One region of the Bacillus mojavensis genome, then DNA from elsewhere that is predicted to be linked to it. Evidence: riboswitches for the same ligand, from Rfam matches in the RefSeq annotation. Region 1 holds a riboswitch; each other region holds the start of a gene.
What was found. Region 1 has a riboswitch for thiamine pyrophosphate ahead of thiT (energy-coupled thiamine transporter ThiT). Riboswitches for the same ligand answer to the same signal wherever they lie in the genome.

Region 1 (6,140 bases):
CCGCACCTTCCGATACGGCTACCTTGTTACGACTTCACCCCAATCATCTGTCCCACCTTCGGCGGCTGGCTCCATAAAGGTTACCTCACCGACTTCGGGTGTTACAAACTCTCGTGGTGTGACGGGCGGTGTGTACAAGGCCCGGGAACGTATTCACCGCGGCATGCTGATCCGCGATTACTAGCGATTCCAGCTTCACGCAGTCGAGTTGCAGACTGCGATCCGAACTGAGAACAGATTTGTGGGATTGGCTTAACCTCGCGGTTTTGCTGCCCTTTGTTCTGTCCATTGTAGCACGTGTGTAGCCCAGGTCATAAGGGGCATGATGATTTGACGTCATCCCCACCTTCCTCCGGTTTGTCACCGGCAGTCACCTTAGAGTGCCCAACTGAATGCTGGCAACTAAGATCAAGGGTTGCGCTCGTTGCGGGACTTAACCCAACATCTCACGACACGAGCTGACGACAACCATGCACCACCTGTCACTCTGCCCCCGAAGGGGACGTCCTATCTCTAGGATTGTCAGAGGATGTCAAGACCTGGTAAGGTTCTTCGCGTTGCTTCGAATTAAACCACATGCTCCACCGCTTGTGCGGGCCCCCGTCAATTCCTTTGAGTTTCAGTCTTGCGACCGTACTCCCCAGGCGGAGTGCTTAATGCGTTAGCTGCAGCACTAAGGGGCGGAAACCCCCTAACACTTAGCACTCATCGTTTACGGCGTGGACTACCAGGGTATCTAATCCTGTTCGCTCCCCACGCTTTCGCTCCTCAGCGTCAGTTACAGACCAGAGAGTCGCCTTCGCCACTGGTGTTCCTCCACATCTCTACGCATTTCACCGCTACACGTGGAATTCCACTCTCCTCTTCTGCACTCAAGTTCCCCAGTTTCCAATGACCCTCCCCGGTTGAGCCGGGGGCTTTCACATCAGACTTAAGGAACCGCCTGCGAGCCCTTTACGCCCAATAATTCCGGACAACGCTTGCCACCTACGTATTACCGCGGCTGCTGGCACGTAGTTAGCCGTGGCTTTCTGGTTAGGTACCGTCAAGGTACCGCCCTATTTGAACGGTACTTGTTCTTCCCTAACAACAGAGCTTTACGATCCGAAAACCTTCATCACTCACGCGGCGTTGCTCCGTCAGACTTTCGTCCATTGCGGAAGATTCCCTACTGCTGCCTCCCGTAGGAGTCTGGGCCGTGTCTCAGTCCCAGTGTGGCCGATCACCCTCTCAGGTCGGCTACGCATCGTTGCCTTGGTGAGCCGTTACCTCACCAACTAGCTAATGCGCCGCGGGTCCATCTGTAAGTGGTAGCCGAAGCCACCTTTTATGTTTGAACCATGCGGTTCAAACAAGCATCCGGTATTAGCCCCGGTTTCCCGGAGTTATCCCAGTCTTACAGGCAGGTTACCCACGTGTTACTCACCCGTCCGCCGCTAACATCAGGGAGCAAGCTCCCATCTGTTCGCTCGACTTGCATGTATTAGGCACGCCGCCAGCGTTCGTCCTGAGCCAGGATCAAACTCTCCGATAAAGTAGTTTGACTGACTACGCACATCGTTGTGCGATTTATTTAAAACTTGAATTAACAGGTACGTTTTGTCTTGTTTAGTTTTCAAAGATCATCACCACTCTCGATGAAGCAGCTTTATTAATATAACATTCAGCTCTCTGATTGTCAACAACTTTTTTTCAAAGTGTTTTGAGGCTTCTTGTTTTGTCTGCTGTTCATCAGCGACGTTTAATAATATAACACCTATAATTATTTATTGCAATAGTTTTTTTAAAAAAATCTATAAAATAATAAAACTGTAATCTTTTTTAATTCTATCTAACTTGTAATGCTTTTTAAAACATATATCTATTAATGAATATTTGCCACAGGCAATATCATCTTGTTGTTTTAACCTTTTTCTTGTATAGTAGAAACGAACTAAATATCCGATAACCACAAGGGGAGCATAAAAGCTGAGAGTGAGCGGTTCCGTTCTGACCCTTTGAACCTGTTAGTTAACGCTGGCGTAGGGATGTGGCAAAGTCAAATGAATTGCAGATTGTAAAGCAGTGCGTGGAACTTTCCTATCCTTCCGCGTGCTGCTTTTTTGTTGTCCTTTTGGATTGTCTATCAATGGAAGGGGATTTTTATGGCTCAACCAAGACAACTGGTTCGTCTTATTGAAATTGCAATCATGACTGCTGCTGCTGTCATTTTAGACATCGTTTCCGGAATGTTCCTCCGTATGCCTCAAGGAGGATCGGTATCCATCATGATGATTCCGATTTTTTTGATTTCATTTCGCTGGGGAGTTAAAGCAGGTCTTACCACCGGTCTATTGACAGGTCTTGTTCAAATTGCGATTGGAAATCTATTTCTTCAGCACCCTGTTCAGCTATTGCTTGATTACATTGCAGCGTTCGCCGCTGTTGGAATAAGCGGCTTTTTCGCTTCCGCTGTCCGCAAATCAGCTTTATCAAAAGCAAAAGGAAAATTGATTGTATCAGTGATTTGCGCAGTTTTTATCGGCAGTTTTCTGCGTTATGCTGCACATGTGATTTCAGGGGCGGTATTTTTCGGCAGCTTTGCACCAAAAGGAACGCCGGTATGGATTTACTCATTAACTTATAATGCTACTTATATGGTTCCATCATTCATCATCTGTGCGATTGTCCTTTGTTTATTGTTCATGACAGCTCCGCGCTTGCTGAAAACTGAAAAAGCTTAATCTAACAACCCCCAGCGGCCGTTCCGCTGGGGGTTGTTTTCTATCTTCTGTTAAGCAGATTTTTTAATGAAGCAAGATCCGGCCAAGCGAATCCTATTTCTTTCAAACTTTCTCCTGCGATTTCAAACCTATCCTGGGCTGCTCTTTCAGGTGAAAACGACTGATAAAATGTAATCGAAGGATTCTCTTCTACGACCCAAACAAACATGCTCGTAAAGCCATGATCAAGCAAAAAATCTGCTCCCTTTGTCAAAAGTGCTCTGCCTGCACCTTGCCGCTGTTTTTCTTCTAAAAGGTAAATGGCATATAACTCACCGTCATAGCCTTTCTGCTCTGTACGAATAGGACCAAAAGATGCAAAGCCGAATACTGAACCTTTATCATCTTCTGCCACAAAAACCCCCTTTAATGAACGGGTTTTCCATTTGGCTTCAAAATCGTTGTAGTTTAAACCATTTAAGTATTCAGCCGAGACAATGCCGCTGTATGTTGTCATCCAGCTGTCAACGTGCACTTTTGCGATGGCCTTTATATCATCTATTCGTGCTTCTCTTATAGTCACCATTCATTCTCTATTCCTTTCCGCAATGGTTATTCAGATTTTTGAACAGGTTTTGTTTCTTTTAATTCATTTGTCAGTTCGTTGATGCTCTGTTTGATGTTGCCTTTTCCTGAAAAGTTCTCAATCATTTCCTTTACGTCGATTCCCGAAGACGCTTTTAAGCTTTCTTGTAAGCTGGACATTAAGTTTGTCGCATAGCTTGTGACTTTGTTGGCGCCGCTTGAATCACCGCTGCCTCCTGTATCAACGACGGTGATCTTATCAATATTTGAAAGCGGTGCTGATACCTGTTTCGCGTATTCCGGAAGCATTTTGACAATCATATCGAAAATTGCAGCCTGACCGTACTGCTCAAAGGCAGCAGCAATTTTTTCTTTCGCTTCCGCTTCAGCAAGACCTTTTAAGCGAATAACCTCGGCCTCTGTCTCACCTTTTGCTTTTTCCGCTTCTGCTTTTGCAAGACCGTCAATTCTGACCCTTTCAGCTTCAGCCTTCGCCATCGCTTCTATGCTGTATTTCTTGGCATCGGCTTGGGCTAGCTGTTTGGCTTTTTCAGCAGCGGCAGATTGCTCAACTGAATAGCGGTCTGCATCCGCTTTTTTCTTTACTTCAGAATCATACTGGCGTTCACGGCGAAGTATTTCTTTTTCTTCTAATTCAATTTGTTTTTGCCGCTCTATAATCTTGACCTGCATTTCCTGCTCTGTGACCTGCTGGCGTGCTTTAGCTGTTTCCAAATCGTATGCCTGGTCAGCGTTGGCTTTTGCTGTATCTTGATCTCGCCGGTATTCAGCCATTTTAAGCTGATTGATTTTTTCAGCTTCCGCAATTTCCGTCGCTCGTTCAAGCTCTGATTTTTTGGCTTCTTTATCGGCTTCCGCCCGCTTAATTCTTGTTTCTTTATCAGCCTCTGCGGTTGCAATGTCAGCATCACGTTTTACCTGCGCAATTCTAGGTTTACCTAGTGATTCAAGATAGCCGTTTTTATCACGGACATCTTTAATGGTAAAGGAGACAATCACAAGGCCCATCTTAGCGAGATCCTGTGAAGCGACACGCTGCACTTCTTGGGAGAATTTTTCGCGGTTTTTATAAATTTCTTCTACTGTCATAGACCCGAGAATGGAGCGAAGGTGGCCCTCCAGTACTTCACGCGCCTCCTGCTCTCGGTCTTCTTTTGACTTTCCTAAAAATTGTTCGGCTGCTGTGGCGATTTCTCCGATCGATCCGCCGATTTTAATAATTGCAGTTCCGTCCGCCATTACAGGCACACCTTGCTCTGTATAAACTTCAGGAGTCGATACATCGAGTTTGCTTGATAACAGACTTAACGGCTCAGCCTGCTGAAAAACCGGAAGAACAAAGGTTCCTCCTCCGCGAACAATCTTCAGGCGGTTGCCTCCCTCATCAACATGAACATTTTTATTTCCAAGATAGCTTCCTGTAACAATTAACGCTTCATCAGGCCCTGCCGTACGATATTTTGTAATAAATACCGCTATAAGTGCAATGAGTAAAAAGAATACAACTCCGATGACGATGATAATCGGCATTGTCATATGACATTCCTCCTTGTTTTATAAAGGTTCATGCGGAGTGACTGAAAGAACTCCGTTTTTGACATCCACAACTAAGACGACTGTTCCGTAACTGATCTGTTCATTTTCAAAGCTGATCGCCGATTTTGAGATCGTACCGCCTATCCCTTCAATCAGCACTTCTCCAAATCCATCAACAGGAATAGCGGTTATGACTTTTCCGAGTCTTCCTCTAAGATCATCTTCCCGATAAGTCAATGATTCTTCTGCCGATGATAAAGGGACAAGCACAAATAAATGGAGCAATATCACCAGCAGCACTGAAAGAAGACAGGATAATAGAGCAATAATCAGGCTGGAGAGGGGGATAACTGTTTCGCCTATATATCCAGATGCGGAGAAAAATGTGAAAAATGAGAGCACCAATGTCGGGTTTAAAAATGGAATACCTTCTAACAGCCCTTCAAACACATCTCCGAAAAATAAAAATAGCAGCGTAAGGCTTCCGGCTATGATAAGGGTGTAAAGGTAAATCGTTTGGACAGGAACACCGTATAACTCCAATTTTCTCATCCTTTCTAAGCTGCTACTTTAACCGACGGCCGTCGTTACCTTTTATACGAGACACACAAGGAAAGGTTTCAAAATGTTTCGATAAATGCTCCCGACACAGTGCTTTATACATGATAAATGCCCTTATATATGGTAATGTTTTTTCAGGAGGAGATATGATGAGTATCTTTAATGAAGCCAGATTAGAAACATGGAATGAAGTCAAAGGACTTTCCGATGAAAAGCTGAATCAAAAGCCTTCTTCTGATGAATGGAGTATACGGGAAGTTCTTGATCATTTGAAGAAAATTGATATGACCGCCCAAAACATGCTGAAAGAACGAGTAAAGGAAGCGCCTATTAAGGAAATTGGGGAAAAACCGCTTACGGCTGCACAGGATAGAAGCAATAAACGGAAAGCGCCCGCCCATCTTGAACCAGATCATGATTTTATTTCAGGCAGCCAAATGAAACGGGAGCTTGATGTTGTAAGGGAGCAGTTAACAGCTGTTATTGCATCTCTTAAAGAAGAAGATTTCGAAAGAGTATTGCCGCATCCCTTGTTTCAAGAGCTGACCGTCAGACAATGGATCGATTTTATCGGCCATCATGAAAAACGCCACCTTAGCCAGATCAAAGAAATTAAACAAAAAGCAGAAAGAGTCTGATTTAATCAGACTCTTTCTGCTTTTTGTTTAATGTTCCGCTGATAGGAATGAACGATTATTTCGTCACCTGCATACACGGCACCGGGTCTCTCGACAA
Region 2 (6,140 bases), 1.6 Mb from region 1:
GTCATCCATTCATATCGAAGGGGGAGGGTGAGCTTTGCTTTTTGGACGAGCCCCGCTTCCTTAGAAAATAATTGTTCCGGTGTTCCGTCAAAGGCCAAATGTGTGTTGTGAAGCACAAGCACGCTGTCAGCATATGAAGATACAAGCTCCATATCGTGTGTGATCATAAGAACAGCGGTGCCTTCTGCCTGGATATGCTGAATCATCTCCATACATTCAGCCGCTGTTTTGGCGTCTTGGCCAAAGGTCGGTTCGTCTAAAAGCAAGACCTTTACATCATGCATCAGCATGGTAGCGACACTCAGCCGCCGTTTTTGCCCTTGGCTGATCGCAAACGGATGGTGGTCCGCCAAATGTGCAAGACCGAAGCGTTGCAGCAGATTCTGCGCTCTTTTCTCGGTTTCGGCATTTGCCGTATGGCCGAATAGCAGCTCATCATATACTGTATCAGTCACAAACTGGTGTTCTGGATTTTGGAAAACAAACCCCAATTGTTTACGAAGCTCTTTTTCTTTGTAAGACTCCAGCGGCTTATCATGCAGAAGAATCTTGCCGCTATTCGCTTTGAGCAAACGGGCGAGAACAGATAACAGGGTAGATTTTCCTGTGCCGTTTGGCCCGACAAGTGCCGTCAAAGAGCCTGCACGCAATGAAAAACTGATGTCTTTGAAAATGGTCTGCTGTCCTCTTGAAAACGATAAGTTCTTGACCTGCACTGCATGTTCAGCAGAAAGAACCACAGCTTCTTCAGTATGCCCAGCAGGGAAGGGTTCCTTGAACAGCGTTTCCTTTGACAATGTAAACGGTATAATCACATTTTCTTGTAAGTCACAAATTTTTGGCACAGTGATTCCCATTGTTCTTAACATGTTTGAGTGATGCTGAAACATATCCGTAGTCGGCCCGTCTAAGGCTTTCTTGCCTGCTCCATCCAGTACAATTGTTCTTTCAACCCAAGGCGCCCACTCATCAAGCTGATGTTCGATGACGAGAAGGCCGAAGCCTTTTTCCTGCTGAAGCTCTTTGATCATTTGAACGAATTCCCGCGCTGAATAAGGATCTAAAAGGGAAGTCGGTTCATCCAGAATAATGAGCTCAGGCTCCATCGCCAAAATACAGGCGAGCGCGACTTTTTGCTTCAGTCCCCCTGACAGAGTAGAAATTGTGCTTTTCTTTAAATGAGAGATGTGTAATTTATCCAGAACCGCATCAATTTTCTTTGCCATTTCTTCTTGAGGAACTTGCAAATTTTCCAATCCGAAGGCGATTTCGTCCTCCACTGTCAGCATACAAAACTGCTGATCAGGGTCCTGAAAGACGACTCCGACATGCTGAGCGATCGTTTCAGAGGTTTCATCATCAGTGATCGGTTTTTGAAATAAGAATACATGCCCGGACAGCACCCCGTCACAAGCTTCGGGGTAAAGTCCGTTTAAACAGAGGGCAAGCGAGCTTTTTCCGCACCCGCTCGGCCCTAACAATAAAGCGCATTCTCCTTTTAGGAGCTCAAACGTTATCTCTTGAAAAATCGGTTTCTCGTTTTCTTCATATGAAAAACGAAGCCGGTCAACCGAAAGTAACGTATTATAGGCTTGCATGATTAGATACCCGTTTCCGTTTCTTTTTCAGTTCCTTTCCCAGCGCCATTCCGTTTAAGACGCCCGTATATGCGAGAGAATCGCTGACAGCTTTTCCAAGAAGTCCGGCTAGAACCGCACCTGAAACGAGACGGATCACAAGCATAATGAGCAGGTATCCCGGTGAATACGCCGCATAACCGGAAACAAAGAGATCATAAATAAAGCTGGCCACCGAAGACCCCATACCCGCCAGAAGCAGCACAGGAAGGGAATATGCTTTCCAGCGTGTCGCAAGAAATACTGCTTCTGCTCCGAGACCTTGAACAACGCCGATCACGATAACCATCGGGCCTGAAGGATTTCCCAGCAAACATTCAACGAGAGCTGCGATGACTTCAGATACAAGGGCAGCCCCCGGTTTGCGAATGATGTACGCGGCAATCACCGACACGATAAACCAAATGCCGTAAATAGGTTCATAAGCGATGGGCCCGAACATCCCTGCAAGTACGTTTCCAAAATGAGTGAATACTAAATAAACAATGGCAAAAACAATACTGATTACGGACATGATGACAATTTCTTTTACTTTCCAGCTTTTCATTTTATCCCTGCTTTCTGTTTTCTTGATGGACTGTTTGCCGAGAAGTTCACGGTCATTGTGACGTGTGTTGTTTGCTGATTTGCCATGCGGAAAGCGGCTTCCAGCGTTCGGAACACGTCGTGTGCATCTCCGTCTAGCTCACTTGCGTAATGAACACCCTGAACAAAGGTGCCGTCAGCCTTAGCGATTTCAACAGCTTTCATGATGATGTCCATATAATCCGGCTCATTCATCGGATAAAGTGCAAATTGGCATGGAGCCTCTGCTTTCAGGGTATGGACAAATTCTTCGTTGACACGCTTTTCATCTGCTGTCAGAAATGTATCTCCTTGTGTATCGCCGGGGCAGCCGATGGAAAACGTCCCGTTCATAACGATGTGTTTTTCGCTATTTGCTGCATAAAGGTAGATGGCTTTGGCGGCGTCGAATACATGCTCGATCGATCCGCGCAAAACTGTGCTGATATGATCGGTTTTTGTCCAAACCTTTGACGTATCGGTTTTTTTCAGCGCAGACTTAATCACACTGATAAAATCATCCGTCATTGGGTATAAAGAGAACCGAAAACCGGCGATTCTGCTTGTACCGCATAAGTTGTCCATTTCTCTGACCTCCTGTTTTTTTGGTAAAATAAAAAACTGCATATCCTTAGGGAATATGCAGTCATAGATCGAGTAAGCGCACGAAAAAATACACCTTTCGGTCAACCTGCACTTCCCCACGCTGGTATTATCCAGATCGGGTCATAAGGGATCAAAGCGTGTTTTTTCGCGCTTTATCTCAGCCATAACAGCACCCCTAGTGCTTTCCGTATACAATTTTTTATTTTGACATCATAATAGATGATAAGAATCATTTTGTAAACAATGAAATCATTTTTTTCATATAGGAACATGAGAGGATGATCGGATTTGGAAAAAGGGCACATATTAATTGTGGAAGATGAAGAAAAAATCGCCAGGGTCCTTCAGCTTGAATTGGAATATGAAGGATACAGCGTGACCATCAAACATAATGGCACTGAAGGGCTTGACGCGGCCGCCGAAGGTTCGTATTCCCTGCTGCTGCTTGATGTCATGCTGCCAGGGATGAGCGGGCTTGAAGTGCTGCGCCGGCTGAGGAAAACAGATCAAGGAACACCGGTTATTTTATTAACCGCCCGCGACAGCATTCCAGATAAGGTAACAGGGCTGGACATCGGTGCGAATGACTATGTCACCAAGCCGTTTGAAATTGAAGAATTGCTTGCCAGAATCAGAGCGGCACTTCGCCAAACCGGAAGCAAAACAGAGGATATCGGCACATTTTTGACATATGACGATTTGCAAGTAAACGAAAAAACACGTGAAGTCAGACGGGGAGACAAAGAAGTTGAATTAACGCCCCGGGAATTTGATTTGCTTGTCTATATGCTGAAGCATCCGCAACAAGTGCTGACGAGGGAGCAAATTCTCAGCTCTGTATGGGGGTTTGATTACATCGGTGATACAAATGTCGTCGACGTGTACATAAGGTATATCAGAAAAAAATTGGACTATCCTTACGAAAAACAGCTGATTCATACCGTGCGCGGAGTCGGCTATACCATTAAGGGGTAAATGATGAAGCTGAAGACTAAGATTCATCTTTATACATCTATTTGGCTGTTGATTTTATTAATGTTGGTCCATACTGCGGTCTATCTCATTTTTTCATCGGCACTCACCTCAAAGGATGCAGCCCGTCTTGCTGATGAAACAGACAATATCGCCGAAGCTCTTCATACCGCCGAAACACAAGGAGTGGCTTTGCAGGATATGCTGCAGGCGTATCTTCCGGCAAACGGAATGGTACGGATAGTGACTGCGGATCAGAAAGCCGTTATGACCATCACCAAGGAAAAAGCATATAAAGACTTCCCTCTTACTTTTCACAGCGGAGAAACGACAGACGTGACAAAGCATACAGGCAAACTGTTTGCAGCAGCAGCTGTCCCTGTCATTTGGACAGATGGACAAGTCGTATCTCTTCAGCTCGTGGAAAGGCTGGAGCATACAGACGAAAGTCTTTTTCTGCTAAAATTTATTTTAATTGCGGCCAGCGCAGCGGTCTGTATCGCTTCCTTCTTTGCTGGCAGCTTACTCGCCCGCCATATCATCAATCCAATCAGACAATTGGTGACAACGATGAAAGACATCCAGAGAGAAAAAGCATTCAAAACAATTTCTCTGGAAGGACAGTCGCACGACGAATTATATCAAATGGGGCTGACTTTTAATGAGATGGCGAGCATGCTGAAAGAGCACTACGACAAACAGCAGCAATTCGTCCAAGACGCTTCACACGAGCTGAAAACCCCGCTCACCATTATTGAAAGCTACAGCAATCTAATGAAACGCTGGGGGGCAAGAAGGCCTGAAGTGCTTGAGGAATCCATTGAAGCCATTCATTCGGAAGCGATCCATATGAAAAAACTGACCAATCAGCTGCTTACCCTGGCCAAGAGCCATAAAGAAATGGAGCTTGATCTGAAAACGGTTGACCTGATCGAAATGTCGCGCGCCGTCATACAAACACTCCAGCCGGTTTATAAACGCGACATTTTTCTCGAGGCGGGCAAAGAGCATTTGTTCGTAACGGCAGATGAAGAACGCATAAAGCAGCTGCTGACGATTTTGCTTGATAATGCTATAAAGTATAGTGACAAGGGCATTGTGATTTCCGCAGGAACCAAAAACAGCCGGCCGTTTTTGTCTGTAAGGGATGAAGGAATCGGCATACCTGAGGAGCATCTCCCGCGCCTGTTTGAACGTTTTTACCGGGCGGATGAGGCGCGTAACCGCAAAACAGGGGGAACGGGTTTAGGTCTATCCATTGCGAAACATATTGCCGATGAGCATGGCATTGACCTGTCTGTAAAAAGCAAACCGGGACAGGGAACAAATGTCACAATGCAATTTAGAGAACAGAATGGGGGAGCGCTATGACAAAACGTATGAAAACAGGAGCTGCTGCGGCGGCAGCCGTTTTAGCCATTGTCATCTGCGCGGTTCTTATCATTCAGCAGACTCATGAGGACGCGCTGTCAAAGGAGGCAGTCATAAAAAAAGTAGAAGCCTCCTATGAAGGCGACATCACAAAAGTGACGCGATCCAATGATAAAAAAACCTATGATATGACTCTGGAAAATCCAAAAGGAATTTATTTTCTGAAAGCTGATGCTAAATCGGGTGACATATTGTCAATGAACAGAGTGAAAGAGACGAACACAGCTGACATGACAGAAAAAGAAGCTGAGCAGCTTGCTCTGGTGCGGGTGCCGGGCACCGTCAAAAAACACACGCGAAAACATGGAGTTGCGTCGTATACCATTCAAAAAAATAATGGGGAAACATACGAAGTGAAGGTAGATATGAAGACAAAAGCGGTGGTGTCCGCTGATAAAATCAGCAGCAAAGACAAACAAAAGACAACAATTTCGGAAAAAGAGGCAAAAGCCATTGCAGAGCGTGAAGCTGGAGGAAAAGCGGATGACGCCGATTTGGAAGAAAGCGAAGGCACTCTCCTGTTTGAAGTAGATGTTGATCTCCCGAATGACAAGGAAGCTAAGGTGAAAATAAACGCCTATACCGGCAAAGTTTCTAATATTATCTATGAAGACTAATGGTTTTCTCATCAAATTCTCATCTTTCTCTCGTTTTCCTTTCATGTTGAGTGTGTAAACTGAACTCATAACAAAACAAGGGAGGAATCACATATGCTGAAGAAAAGATGGATGATAGGCATATTAGCAGGTTGTTTAGCGGCCGGAGGATTCAGCTACAACGCGTTTGCGAAAGAAAATAATGAACATACACAGTCTGTTTCTGGAACTGGCGGACTTACTGAACAAGAAGCGGAGTCCATTGCCAAAACAGTTGTTGACGGAACAGTGGATGACATCGACAGAGACATCTATAACGGCAAAGAAGCCTATG
Region 3 (6,140 bases), 1.4 Mb from region 1:
ACAAAAGATGAAATGATTTCCGCGGATAAATGCTTAATTGGCATCAGTACGTCAAAGCTGTCGGCAGATGGAGATTTTGACGCGATTATTCATCCGAAAATGCTGTCAGGAAAAGCCATTAAGCACGTATCCTAATGTTCGCAAATGTCCGTTACTTATCATACTCATAAGGCGTGACATTTAGAAGGGAGAGGAAGATGAAAAAACTTAAATTGCGGTTGACGCACCTCTGGTATAAGCTGCTGATGAAACTGGGCTTGAAAAGCGATGAAGTGTATTACATAGGCGGAAGTGAAGCTTTGCCGCCGCCATTATCAAAAGACGAGGAGCAGGTTCTATTAATGAAGCTCCCAAGCGGTGACCAGGCGGCCCGCGCTATTTTGATCGAACGCAACCTGCGGCTGGTCGTCTATATCGCCCGGAAATTTGAAAACACGGGAATTAATATTGAAGATTTAATCAGCATCGGCACCATTGGATTAATCAAGGCTGTGAATACCTTCAATCCGGAAAAGAAAATCAAACTGGCTACATATGCCTCTCGCTGTATCGAGAATGAAATCCTGATGTATTTAAGGAGAAACAACAAAATCCGTTCAGAAGTATCTTTCGATGAACCGCTTAATATTGATTGGGACGGCAATGAGCTTCTGCTTTCTGATGTGCTGGGCACGGATGATGATATCATTACAAAGGACATTGAAGCAAACGTGGATAAAAAGCTTCTAAAAAAAGCGCTCGAACAGTTAAATGAGAGGGAGAAACAAATCATGGAACTTCGTTTCGGGCTTGTCGGCGAAGAGGAAAAAACCCAAAAGGATGTTGCGGATATGATGGGGATTTCTCAATCCTATATTTCCCGTCTGGAAAAACGAATCATTAAAAGATTGCGAAAAGAATTCAACAAAATGGTGTAAAAAATTTTTGCGGGTTAATCCCTTGATTCTACAAGGATTTCCCAATTATGACTATTTTTCGGTCTGAGTACAGTGCATATTTTTCCCACCCGAGGAGATACTTAACGTTGTACAGCAGCTCCTGTAGGGAGGGAAAAAAGTGTCGAGAAATAAAGTCGAAATCTGCGGGGTGGATACGTCCAAATTACCCGTACTCAAGAATGAAGAGATGAGAAAGCTGTTTAGGCAATTGCAGGACGAAGGTGATGATTCAGCCAGAGAAAAGCTTGTAAACGGGAACTTGCGTCTTGTCTTAAGTGTCATTCAAAGATTTAATAACAGAGGGGAGTATGTTGATGACTTATTTCAAGTCGGCTGCATCGGACTAATGAAATCCATTGATAATTTTGATCTAAGCCACAATGTTAAGTTTTCAACATACGCTGTACCTATGATTATCGGAGAGATCCGCAGGTATTTGCGCGATAATAACCCGATACGAGTCTCGAGATCACTCAGGGATATCGCATATAAGGCACTCCAGGTAAGAGAACGGTTAATCAGTGAGACAAGCAAGGAGCCGACGGCAGAGGATATCGCCAAAGTTCTTGAAGTACCGCACGAAGAAATCGTGTTTGCACTCGACGCCATTCAAGATCCGGTATCTCTTTTTGAACCGATCTACAATGACGGCGGAGATCCGATTTATGTCATGGATCAAATCAGTGATGAACGCAACAAAGATACACAATGGATTGAAGAGCTGGCTTTGAAAGAGGGCATGAGAAGGCTGAACGAGAGGGAAAAAATGATTTTAAGAAAACGGTTCTTCCAAGGAAAAACGCAAATGGAAGTAGCCGAAGAAATCGGGATTTCTCAAGCACAGGTGTCCAGACTGGAAAAGGCAGCAATCAAACAAATGAATAAGAATATTCATCAATAGCATGGACGCGGAAAGCCTTTAAAACAGAAATTGTTTTAAAGGCTTTTCTATTTAGAACGAGCGGTTTACGTTTTCGAAAAAGTAAGGTATCCTAGTCCGTACAAAGTTTTGTGAAAATTAAAACAATTCTTTGATTTGGAAAGAGGAGGACCACAATGATTTTGCAGCTTGACAATGTCTCACTAAGACGGAATGGAAAATGGATACTAAAGGATATTCATTGGAAAGTAGAAGAAAAGGAGAACTGGGTGCTTTACGGATTAAACGGAGCAGGGAAGACCGCGCTGTTAAATATGCTATGCTCTTACTATTTTCCGACAACAGGCGAGATGCAGGTGCTTGGTCATGTATTCGGAAAAACGGAGCTGGGAGATAAACTCAGGCGAAAAATCGGCCTTGTCTCAGCGGGTCTTCAGCAAAAATTGTATCCGGCAGATTCAGCTTTTGAAATTGCTCTGAGCGGGGCATATGCTTCAATTGGCTTGTATGAAACTCCAAGTGCGGATATCAGAGAAAAAGCGATTGCCCTGCTCGAGGACTTAGGAGCCATCGATTATGCTGACCGCCGCTATGAAACTCTTTCTCAAGGAGAGAAACAAAGAGCTTTAATTGCAAGAGCGCTAATGGCTGATCCGGAGCTGCTTATACTGGACGAACCAGTTACAGGACTTGATTTTATTGCCCGGGAAAAACTGTTAGATACGATTACACATATTGCAAGCAGGGAAAATGCGCCGTCTATTCTTTATGTTACGCATCATGCGGAAGAAATTTTGCCGATTTTTGATAAAGCCCTCTTGTTAAAAAAGGGAGAAGTCTTTAGATCAGGACAAATGAAAGACATGCTGACAGACGAATCACTTTCTTCTTTTTTTGATACGCCGATCCGTGTATTATGGAATCAGGATCGTCCGTTTTTAACAAGAGCTGAGACGGTAACAAATGCATAACGACATACGATTCATCCTAGGGGTGCTTTAGAAGCTGAGAGAGACGCTTGTCTCAACCCTTATTGACCTGATCTGGATCATACCAGCGGAGGGAAGCGGTGAAAAAGCGGAGAATGCAGCAGCTTGCACTCTGCTTTCTTTATTAAGCCGTTTCATGAATATGAAACGGCTTTTTTCTATTAAAAATAGGAGCGGATAACATGATTGATCAAGTAGAATCTTTACTAAAAAAAGCGGAAGAACAAAAGGACGAGCTCATTGGGCTTGCGAAAACGCTGATTTCTTTTAAAACACCGGCGCCGCCTGCGAGAAATACAGACAGCATCCAAACATGGATTGCGCAGTTTTTGCGTGAACGGGGATTTTTCATCGACAAATGGGACGTTTATCCTGGAGATCCCAATGTTGTGGGTGTTTTAAAGGGAACAAATACAGCAGCCTATCAAAGTTTAATCATCAATGGGCATGTCGATGTGGCAGAGGTAAGAGAGGACGAGGAATGGGTGCATGAGCCGTTTTGTCCTATTGAGAAAAACGGTTTCTTAATCGGCCGGGGCGCCTCAGATATGAAAGGCGGAATGGCCTGTGTGCTGTTTGCTGTAAAGCTGATTCGTGAAGCAGGCATTGAGCTCCCGGGCGATTTGATTCTGCAATCGGTCATCGGGGAGGAGGTCGGAGAGGCCGGCACGCTTGAATGCTGCAAAAAGGGCTATCACGCAGACTTTGCAGTTGTGGCGGATACGAGCGATATGCATATTCAAGGTCAAGGCGGAGTGATTACAGGCTGGATCGAAATCAAAAGCAGTCAAACGTTTCACGATGGAACAAGACGCAATATGATCCACGCTGGCGGAGGAACATTCGGGGCGAGCGCGATCGAAAAAATGGCAAAAATCATTTCTGGACTCGGTGAGCTTGAGCGCCATTGGGCCATTATGAAACGTTATCCCGGCTTTGCACCCGGTACAAACACAATTAATCCCGCTGTTATAGAAGGAGGCAGACATGCGGCCTTTATAGCGGATGAGTGCCGGCTGTGGATCACAGTCCATTTTTACCCGAATGAAACGCATGAACAAGTGGCAGCGGAAATAGAAGATTACATCAACCGGCTGAGTGATAGTGATATTTGGCTGAGGGAAAACCGTCCTGTCTTTAAATGGGGAGGCTCTTCAATGATTGAGGATAGAGGAGAAATTTTTCCGGCCTTGGAAGTTGATCCGGCTCATCCTGGCGTTTTAGCCCTTACAGCGTCACACGAGGAAATCAAACGCGAACGCCCGGTCGTTGACGTCTCTCAGACCGTAACCGATGGCGGATGGCTTTATAATGCCGGTATCCCAAGCGTGATCTACGGACCTGGCAATTTATATAATGCTCATTCCGTTAATGAGGAGGTATCGATTGAGCAGCTCGTAGATTATACGAAAATCATGCTCACATTCATCCTTAGATGGTGCAGCCGTAAAAAAGAACAATGATCATGAAAATTTCTCCTTGCTGACAAGGTTCAGCCCGCCCGTTCATATACTAGAAAAAAGGACCAAAAAAAGGACGTGATGGGATGATCAGCATTTCAGAATTTCAGGTGAAAGACGTCGTCAATGTCTCTAACGGAAAAAAATTGGGGAGCATCGGAGATATTGATATCAATGTCACTACAGGAAAAATTCAGGCGATTATACTAGGGGGAAATGGAAAAGTTCTCGGTTTTTTTGGAAAGGAAGAGGAAATGGTCATTCCTTGGCGAAATATAGTTAAAATCGGTGAAGATGTCATTTTAGTCCGATTAAGTGAATCCCATGCTTAGCTTTTTTGCCGCTGATTGTCAAATGCCGGAAGTCTGAACTCTTCCGGCACATTTCATTTATGAAATATGCAAATCGGCGCTAAACGAATGCAGAAAGATGTGGTAAAATAAGTGGGAAATTACGCCTTATAAATGTTTGTCGAAAGGTTGGATCATCATGAATACATATCACCCATTCAGTCTCACCACCCCCTCGACACTCATGATACAAGACTGGAAACAAACGAATCAAAATCATGCAGAAATCATTGCCGGATTTACTACGAAAAACGGCGGTGTCAGTCAAAAACCTTTTGAGTCGTTAAATACAGGATTGCACGTTCATGACAAAGATGCAGATGTGGTTAAAAATCGTGAATATATAGCCGATATGTTTAATATTGATTTGCAGTCTTGGGTATTTGCTGACCAGACACACGACAATCGCGTCCAAAAAGTGACGCAGAGGGACAGGGGCAAAGGCGCCCGTGAGTATCAATCAGCTTTTAAAGCAACAGACGGGCTCTATACAAATGATAAAAATGTATTCCTGGCATTATGCTTTGCTGATTGTGTGCCTCTTTTCTTTTTCGATCCGGTGAAATCGCTTGTCGGGGTCGCTCATGCCGGATGGAAAGGCACGGTCAAACAGATTGGCAGAGAAATGGTGAAACAATGGACCGAACAGGAGGGCTCGAAGCTTTCTGATATATACGCTGTTGTCGGACCGTCTATCTGCGGTGCGTGCTATACCGTGGATGATCGTGTGATGAATGCTGTCCGCGCATTGCCGTTTTCAGCAGAGCGTGCCGTAAATCAGACGGGGCAGGGGCAGTATCAGCTTGATCTGAAAGAGCTGAATCGACTCATACTGATTGACAGCGGTTTGGCAAATGAGCAGATTTCTGTCAGCGGTTTATGTACGGAAAGTGAGCCATCACTTTTCTTTTCCCACCGGCGCGATCAGGGGAAAACAGGACGGATGATGTCCTTTATCGGAATGAAGGAGGCATAAAAGATCTTGCGTGTTGTTGATCATTTACGACATATAAACGAACGAATAAACGAAGCATGTAACAGATCGGGCCGCAGCTCCGATGAAGTTACGGTTATTGCAGTCACAAAATATGTCTCGCCAGAAAGAGCACAGGAGGCGGTCGATGCGGGCATCACGTGCCTCGGAGAGAACCGGGACGCCGAGCTGCTTCGCAAACAGGAAATCATAAAAGGAAATGTGGAATGGCATTTTATCGGCAGCCTTCAATCAAGAAAAGTAAAAGCTGTCGTCAATTCTGTTTCCTATATTCACTCTCTGGACCGGCTTTCATTAGCGAAAGAAATTGAAAAACGGGCTGAAGGTGCTGTCCAATGCTTTGTGCAGGTCAATACCTCGCTTGAGCCCTCTAAACACGGCATGAAAAAAGAAGAAGTGATACCCTTCATACAGGAGCTTTCCGGCTTTGATCACATCGTTGTGGCCGGACTGATGACTATGGCTCCTCTGACTGATGACCAAGATCAGATCAGAAGCTGTTTCCGAGCGCTGAGAGAACTTCGTGATC
Region 4 (6,140 bases), 1.7 Mb from region 1:
TTCTCATCCGCCTCCTACAAAATGGACAATTTCGATGACATCACGATCACACAGCTCTACCTCGTGATATTGTTCTTTGCCGATAATTTCTTTATTTCTTTCAACGACAACGATTTTATGTTCAAGCTGATAAGACGCAAGCAGATCCTGAATCGTACCTGTGTCTCTATCCCATTCAACTTGTTTACCGTTCAGCTGAAGCATCATATCTGAACCGCCTCCTTGCGATCAATTCGAAAGGCGTGCAGCCAGTCCGCCTTGACCTCTTTATTCATAATGAGATCACCAATTAAAGCACCCGTTGCAGGAGCAAGCAGAATCCCGTTTCTGAAATGGCCCGCCGCAAATAAAATGCGGCTGTCCTGAGGGTGCTTGCCAATGTATGGCTTTCCGTCCTTTGTCCCCGGACGCAGTCCCGCCCAAAAACGATCAACCTTCATATTCTGAATCGCCGGCAGCATCGTTTTCGCTTTTTCCATAACCGACTGAAGTCCGCCAAGATCAGCCTTCTCGCTCCAGTCACCAGGCTTCATCGTCGCGCCGACAACCAGTCTGCCGCTTTTTCTCGGTACGATATAGCAATGATCATGATAAAGTGTTTTTGTCAGCGGAATGTCATCATTCCAAACAGACAGGCACTCTCCTTTTACAGGAAAAAATGACTGATTCAGCCCGAGCTGCTTAAAAAACATCCCGCTCCAGACCCCGCTGGCAACCACGACATAATCCGCATGCATGTCACCGGACGCTGTTTTGACCAAAATGGATTCACCGCCACGTGTCACATCGAAAACAGGAGCATGCTCAAAAATATCCGCACCAAGCGCTTTAGCCGATTTAGCATATGCCTTGCATACAAAATAAGGCTCAACATGAACATCATCCTGAATAAAGCTCGCCCCGTAAATCTCACTGGCCGTATACGGCTCTTTTTCCAGCACTTCTTCTTTTGTATGCCAGCTGACAGAATCCAAATCGTCCATCCGTCTGAGGCGTGACACGTCTTCTTCGGAGAATGCAAGCTTAAACATACCGCCATCATGCCTTCTAATATCGATACCGGATAATGCAAATAGCTCCTCTCCAAGACCTCGGTACATACGCTGACTGTGCATGGCGAAATCAAAAAACGCATCCCGTTCCTCGCACTCGGCATGGGCGCCAAGCATCCCTGCCGCGGCGCTTGTTGTTCTGCCGCCTATTGTTCCGCTTTCAAGCAATGCGGTGTTTTTCTTTTCTTTTGCCAACTGATAAGCGATCGCGGAACCAATAATTCCGCCTCCAATGACAACTGCATCATAATGCCTTTTCATACTGAATCTCCTTTAGCTTGCGGGAATATCGTCTGGCAGCTTCCAAAGGATCATCGGAAGAAAAAATTCCGGACATGACAGCAATACCGTCTGAACCTGCTTGCTTCATTTCTCTTAATTTGGCAGGTGTCATCCCTCCAATTGAAATAACCGGAATCGAGATCCTCTGTTTGATTTCTGAAAGCAAAGACACGCCTCTGCCCTTAAGGCCTTGTTTGCAATCCGTTTCAAACACATGGCCGAACAAAACATAATCAGCATCATCCTTTTCTGCCTGAAGCGCTTCCTCCAGTGAATGCACTGATCGCCCAATGTGCAGGTGAGGAAATCTGGCTCTTACTTGTTTCGGCGAAAAGCTGCAGCTCGGCAGCTGAACACGATGAATATTTGAAAAAAGTGCAATATCAACCCGGCCATTCATCACCAGCTTTTGCTTATCAACACCGCCTTCAGAAATAAGCTCCAGCAGTTTCAAAATGTCAGCCGCCGATTTAGACCGTTCGCGAATATGGATGTAATCAACCTCATCCTGAATGGCTATAATGGATCTCACTAGATCTTCAACCGGCTTGCGGTCATCAGTTATGGCGTGCAGCTCCAAGTCCTTCCACCTCTTTTACGCTGCTGTCTGACCAGCCTTCTTTTCGATAAGCCATTCCCCAGAACTGATATTCATAATAGCTGGAAATAACAAAATTCTCTTTCATCTTGGCACGCACTTCCTCGGTGCTGTTTTCCGCCAACTCATCCAAACGGTTAATTTGTTCTTCCACCTGCTGTCTGAACCAGTCACCACCGTAGGTACCAATCCACTTCTGATAGATCGGATGCCCCGGATCACATGTCAGCAATTTCTCACCAACCTCATAATAAAGCCAATAGCACGGGAGAAGAGCTGCCAAGATTTCTGCAAAATTCCCGCTCAAGACCGAACGGTACATATGAGATGTATAAGAGTAAGCGGTAGGAGATGGCTTAAATGCCTTCTGTTCTTCCTCACTAATTTCCAAAAGATCTGTAAACTCGCGATGAAGCGCCATTTCCGCTTCATATGTACCTTGAGCATGGCTGGCCATGCGTCCCGTTGTGTAAAGGTCCTTCGCATAAGCGGCGCCGAACGATTGCACCTTCGCAAAATGCGTTAAATAATAAGAATCCTGAAGCACGTAGTATTTAAAACGGTCAATCGGAAGAGTTCCGTCACCGATCCCCTGAACAAATGGATGGACAAAGCTGCCTTCCCACCATTCTGCGGCTGCACTGCGGCATTCTTCTGAAAACTTCACACGTCATTCCCCCTGTCTGATAATAAAAAAACCACTTTCCCGCAAGGAAAAGTGGTTTGGAATTGGCATAGTTATATAACACAAATACCGCTCCACTTCCCTACGCAGGTCTGAACCTGTTCAAGTTATGAGGGTCTAAAAGTCACACTTTTATCTCAGCCCTTATAAAGGACACCCCTAGTGGTTTTACGAATACATATTGAATTGTTCTGCACCTCTATATTAACACGAATCCTTATTTGGTCAAGATATTATCCTTCCAATGTTTTCTTAAGATCCGTTACGTACCCGCGTGATCCGGTGACAATTAAGCGGTCTCCGATTTTCAGCCTTGTATCGCCGTGAGGAACGATGCTGTCCACACCTCTGAAAATCCTGACAAAAATCACATCGCCTGTTAAAGGGAATTCACGGAGAATCACGCCGTCGTATTTGCTGTTCTCCATATTAATTTGATACAGCGAAGATTCCTGGTTTGTGAGCAGTTTCATGACGCCAGGCGCTTCTATCAGCGCGCGAAGCAGTGTTTTGGTCGACAGCAAGATGGAAAAGATGCCGATGCCCTGCTCCTTCAATTTCGCTTCGTTCTTCGGTGATCCGGTGCTGGCGATGACTCTTTCTGTCCCCTTTTCTTTGGCGTATAATGCGATGTCCGTATTCATGTCTTCATCCCCTGTCGCCACTACAAGGATATCTGTATCAAATATACCGAGTGATTCAAGGGTTTGATGCTCATAATCAGGAAGCGTTTCAACGGAAAATACTGAGTCTGACAGCTTTTCCTCAGCGTTTTCTTGATAAACGTGCACGACACGCACTTCATACTCACTCTCAGGCAATTCAAGTGTAACAGGCAGTGTCATTTGATTAGCGCCGATAAATGTGATCTTCTTTTTCTCCTCCGGCTGCTCCTGTTTTTTGTACAGCTTTTTAAATCCGACCGGCGTAAAAATGCTTGCAATAACCGCCACCAGCGTAAGCGCTCCTGACATATTCGCACTGATGACATGAAGCTGCTGGCCGATTGTCGCAGCGGCAATCACAAGAGAAAGCGTTGATGTCAGCAGGAAACCAGACGCCAATATTGTGCGGTTATCATACCATTTCTTCAAGTACAGGATAGGAAGAATCTTGCTTACTAACAGTGCCATAAGCAGCAGCGGAATCATCACTAAAATTTTCGGGTCCTGAAAAAGTGTCCAAATATCCAATTTTACGCCGACCATCACAAAGAAAATCGGTATTAAGAACCCATAGCCGAAGGAATCGAGCTGCTGAACCAATTCCTTGTTCGGCGAGAGCAGGGAAACAAGCACGCCCGCTAAGAAAGCGCCGAGTATATTTTCTGCCCCCAGTGATTCAGACAGAGCCACCAGTACGATAATTAAAGTGAAAATAGCACGGGTGCCAATCTGGATCGTCCCTTTAGACATGGACTGAACAAAAGAACGGTGTTTAAAGATCCGGCCGAAGAAGTAGAGCACTACTCCCGCTGCAAACAAGATCATTAAGAGCCACATGTTTCCGCTGTCCTCCCCGTACAAAGAAGAAAATACAGCAAGAAGAATCATAGTGACCAAGTCAGCAATCACGGCAACAAGCAGGATAATCTGCCCGATGTTTGAATCCATGATCCGTTCTTCCTTTAAGGTTGGAACGACAACACCTAACGATATTGTAGAAATAATAAGCGTCATTAAGAAAGCATTTTGGATAAATCCGGCCACGACGAACCCATAAGACAGCAGCAATGATAAAATAAAAATACCGATAAAAATAATGGATGCTGTTGCAAATGTATTGGGTGCTTCCTTGCCGTTTTGCAGAAACTGCTTTTTCTTTCCCTTCTCAAAGGATGAAAAATCAATTTCAAGACCGCTTAAAAACATTAAAAAGATAAATCCGAGCATAGAGAGCGTCTGAAGCCAAGTATCACCCTCCACAACTAAATTAAGACCGCTTTTTCCTATAATCAATCCCATAATAATTTCAGCAACAACAACAGGGATGCTGAGTTTAAACCGATGCAAAAGGATGGGAGTCAAAAATGCAACGATAAGTACGACAACTAATGATGCGACAGATGTATGCGCCATAATCTGAACCTCCTTTTAAAAAAACATAACGCGATTTTAACAAGGGTGATGATGAAAAATAAAGTAATAAGGTCTCATTTTTTTTTAGAAAATGATTCTTCTATAATTTGCACATAAAAGCCGGTGATGACTCACAGCAATTTGCTTCATAATAAATAAAATCATGAGTAAGGAGGATGCTGCATGGCCTACTACGATATCATCAGCGATATTCATGGCTGCTACGATGAAATGACAGCCCTAATAGAAAAACTTGGATACACAATAAAAAATGGATTGCCTGTACATGATGAAGGCAGGGTGCTTGTTTTTGCCGGGGATTTGACAGACCGGGGCCCCAAATCAATTGAAGTCATCCGCTTTGTAGCCGGAGCTTATGAACAAGGAGCAGTGCGCTATGTCCCGGGAAATCATTGCAACAAGCTGTACCGCTACTTAAAAGGAAATCCAGTTAAAGTGATGCACGGTCTTGAAACAACCGCAGCAGAGCTTAAAGCACTTTCTGAAGAAGAAAGAAGAAAAGTCAGCGAACAATTTATGAGGCTTTATGAAACTGCGCCGCTTTATGACATCTTACATAATGGAGAATTGGTTGTCGCCCATGCTGGCATAAAGGCTGACGATATCGGCAAAAACACGAGGAGAGTAAAGGACTTTGTGCTTTACGGCGATGTGACGGGTGAAACGTATCCGGACGGCAGACCCGTCAGGCGGGATTGGGCCGCTGCTTATAACGGGACAGCCTGGGTTGTATACGGACACACACCTGTTAAAGAGCCCCGCATAAAAAATCGCACCATTAACATTGATACAGGCTGTGTGTTTGGAAATGAACTGACGGCCTTCCGTTTTCCCGAACTGGAGACCGTCTCCGTTCCAAGCTCTATGCCTTATGACGAGACTAGATTTCGCCCCATATAAAAAAGGAGAGAATCGTTTTAATGATTCTCTCCTTTACATAATTCCTAACATATCGTGCGGCAGAGCCGCATGAAACGTCATTTTTTCCTGCGTCAGCGGGTGGATAAACGACAGCTGCTCACTGTGCAGTGCCTGCCTGTCCATCTTCTGTCTCGTTCCGCCGTACAACGTATCGCCGCACAGCGGGTGGCCGAGATAGCTCATATGGACGCGAATTTGATGGGTCCGCCCTGTCTCAAGCTGCAATGCCACCGTGGTTAAGTCATCCGTAAGACGTGTGACACGAAAGTGAGTAATAGCCTTCTGACCGCCCGGTGTCACTATCCGTTCAATGATACTGTCAGGATGTCTGCCAATCGGGGCGTCTACCTTTCCCTCTGTCTCTGCCATACGTCCATGCACAATCGCAACATATCTGCGTTTCACAAGGCCGTTTTTTTGCGCCGACGATAAAATGGAGTGGGCAAAGCGGTGTTTGGCAACAAGCATGACACCTGACGTATCCCGGTCTAGCCGGGTGACAA

Region 2: it holds a riboswitch for thiamine pyrophosphate, as region 1 does, so the genes downstream of both, HC660_RS07295 (HMP/thiamine ABC transporter substrate-binding protein ThiU) here and thiT (energy-coupled thiamine transporter ThiT) in region 1, are expected to answer to the same signal.
Region 3: it holds a riboswitch for thiamine pyrophosphate, as region 1 does, so the genes downstream of both, HC660_RS08365 (acetylornithine deacetylase) here and thiT (energy-coupled thiamine transporter ThiT) in region 1, are expected to answer to the same signal.
Region 4: it holds a riboswitch for thiamine pyrophosphate, as region 1 does, so the genes downstream of both, tenA (thiaminase II) here and thiT (energy-coupled thiamine transporter ThiT) in region 1, are expected to answer to the same signal.

What each region holds. Positions count from the first base shown of each region.
Region 1 is NZ_CP051464.1:2,963,001-2,969,140, forward strand. It holds rRNA gene HC660_RS15585 (16S ribosomal RNA) at 1-1,534, opposite strand, end outside; TPP riboswitch at 1,944-2,045, shown strand; gene thiT (energy-coupled thiamine transporter ThiT) at 2,145-2,723, shown strand; gene HC660_RS15595 (GNAT family N-acetyltransferase) at 2,764-3,288, opposite strand; gene floT (flotillin lipid rafts scaffold protein FloT) at 3,315-4,844, opposite strand; gene HC660_RS15605 (NfeD family membrane protein) at 4,863-5,387, opposite strand; gene HC660_RS15610 (DinB family protein) at 5,555-6,043, shown strand; gene HC660_RS15615 (MOSC domain-containing protein) at 6,049-6,140, opposite strand, start outside.
Region 2 is NZ_CP051464.1:1,399,276-1,405,415, forward strand. It holds gene HC660_RS07285 (ABC transporter ATP-binding protein) at 1-1,598, opposite strand, end outside; gene HC660_RS07290 (ECF transporter S component) at 1,585-2,184, opposite strand; gene HC660_RS07295 (HMP/thiamine ABC transporter substrate-binding protein ThiU) at 2,181-2,786, opposite strand; TPP riboswitch at 2,883-2,994, opposite strand; gene ykoG (two-component system response regulator YkoG) at 3,096-3,782, shown strand; gene HC660_RS07305 (sensor histidine kinase) at 3,786-5,150, shown strand; gene HC660_RS07310 (PepSY domain-containing protein) at 5,147-5,827, shown strand; gene HC660_RS07315 (PepSY domain-containing protein) at 5,921-6,140, shown strand, end outside.
Region 3 is NZ_CP051464.1:1,608,652-1,614,791, forward strand. It holds gene spoIIGA (sigma-E processing peptidase SpoIIGA) at 1-135, shown strand, start outside; gene sigE (RNA polymerase sporulation sigma factor SigE) at 198-917, shown strand; gene sigG (RNA polymerase sporulation sigma factor SigG) at 1,057-1,839, shown strand; gene HC660_RS08360 (ABC transporter ATP-binding protein) at 1,995-2,789, shown strand; TPP riboswitch at 2,798-2,900, shown strand; gene HC660_RS08365 (acetylornithine deacetylase) at 2,990-4,270, shown strand; gene HC660_RS08370 (YlmC/YmxH family sporulation protein) at 4,354-4,599, shown strand; gene pgeF (peptidoglycan editing factor PgeF) at 4,757-5,593, shown strand; gene HC660_RS08380 (YggS family pyridoxal phosphate-dependent enzyme) at 5,600-6,140, shown strand, end outside.
Region 4 is NZ_CP051464.1:1,242,649-1,248,788, reverse strand. It holds gene thiG (thiazole synthase) at 1-7, opposite strand, end outside; gene thiS (sulfur carrier protein ThiS) at 4-204, opposite strand; gene thiO (glycine oxidase ThiO) at 204-1,313, opposite strand; gene tenI (thiazole tautomerase TenI) at 1,297-1,914, opposite strand; gene tenA (thiaminase II) at 1,892-2,599, opposite strand; TPP riboswitch at 2,680-2,788, opposite strand; gene HC660_RS06395 (monovalent cation:proton antiporter family protein) at 2,851-4,695, opposite strand; gene prpE (bis(5'-nucleosyl)-tetraphosphatase PrpE) at 4,879-5,616, shown strand; partial or broken gene HC660_RS06385 (RluA family pseudouridine synthase) at 5,634-6,140, opposite strand, start outside.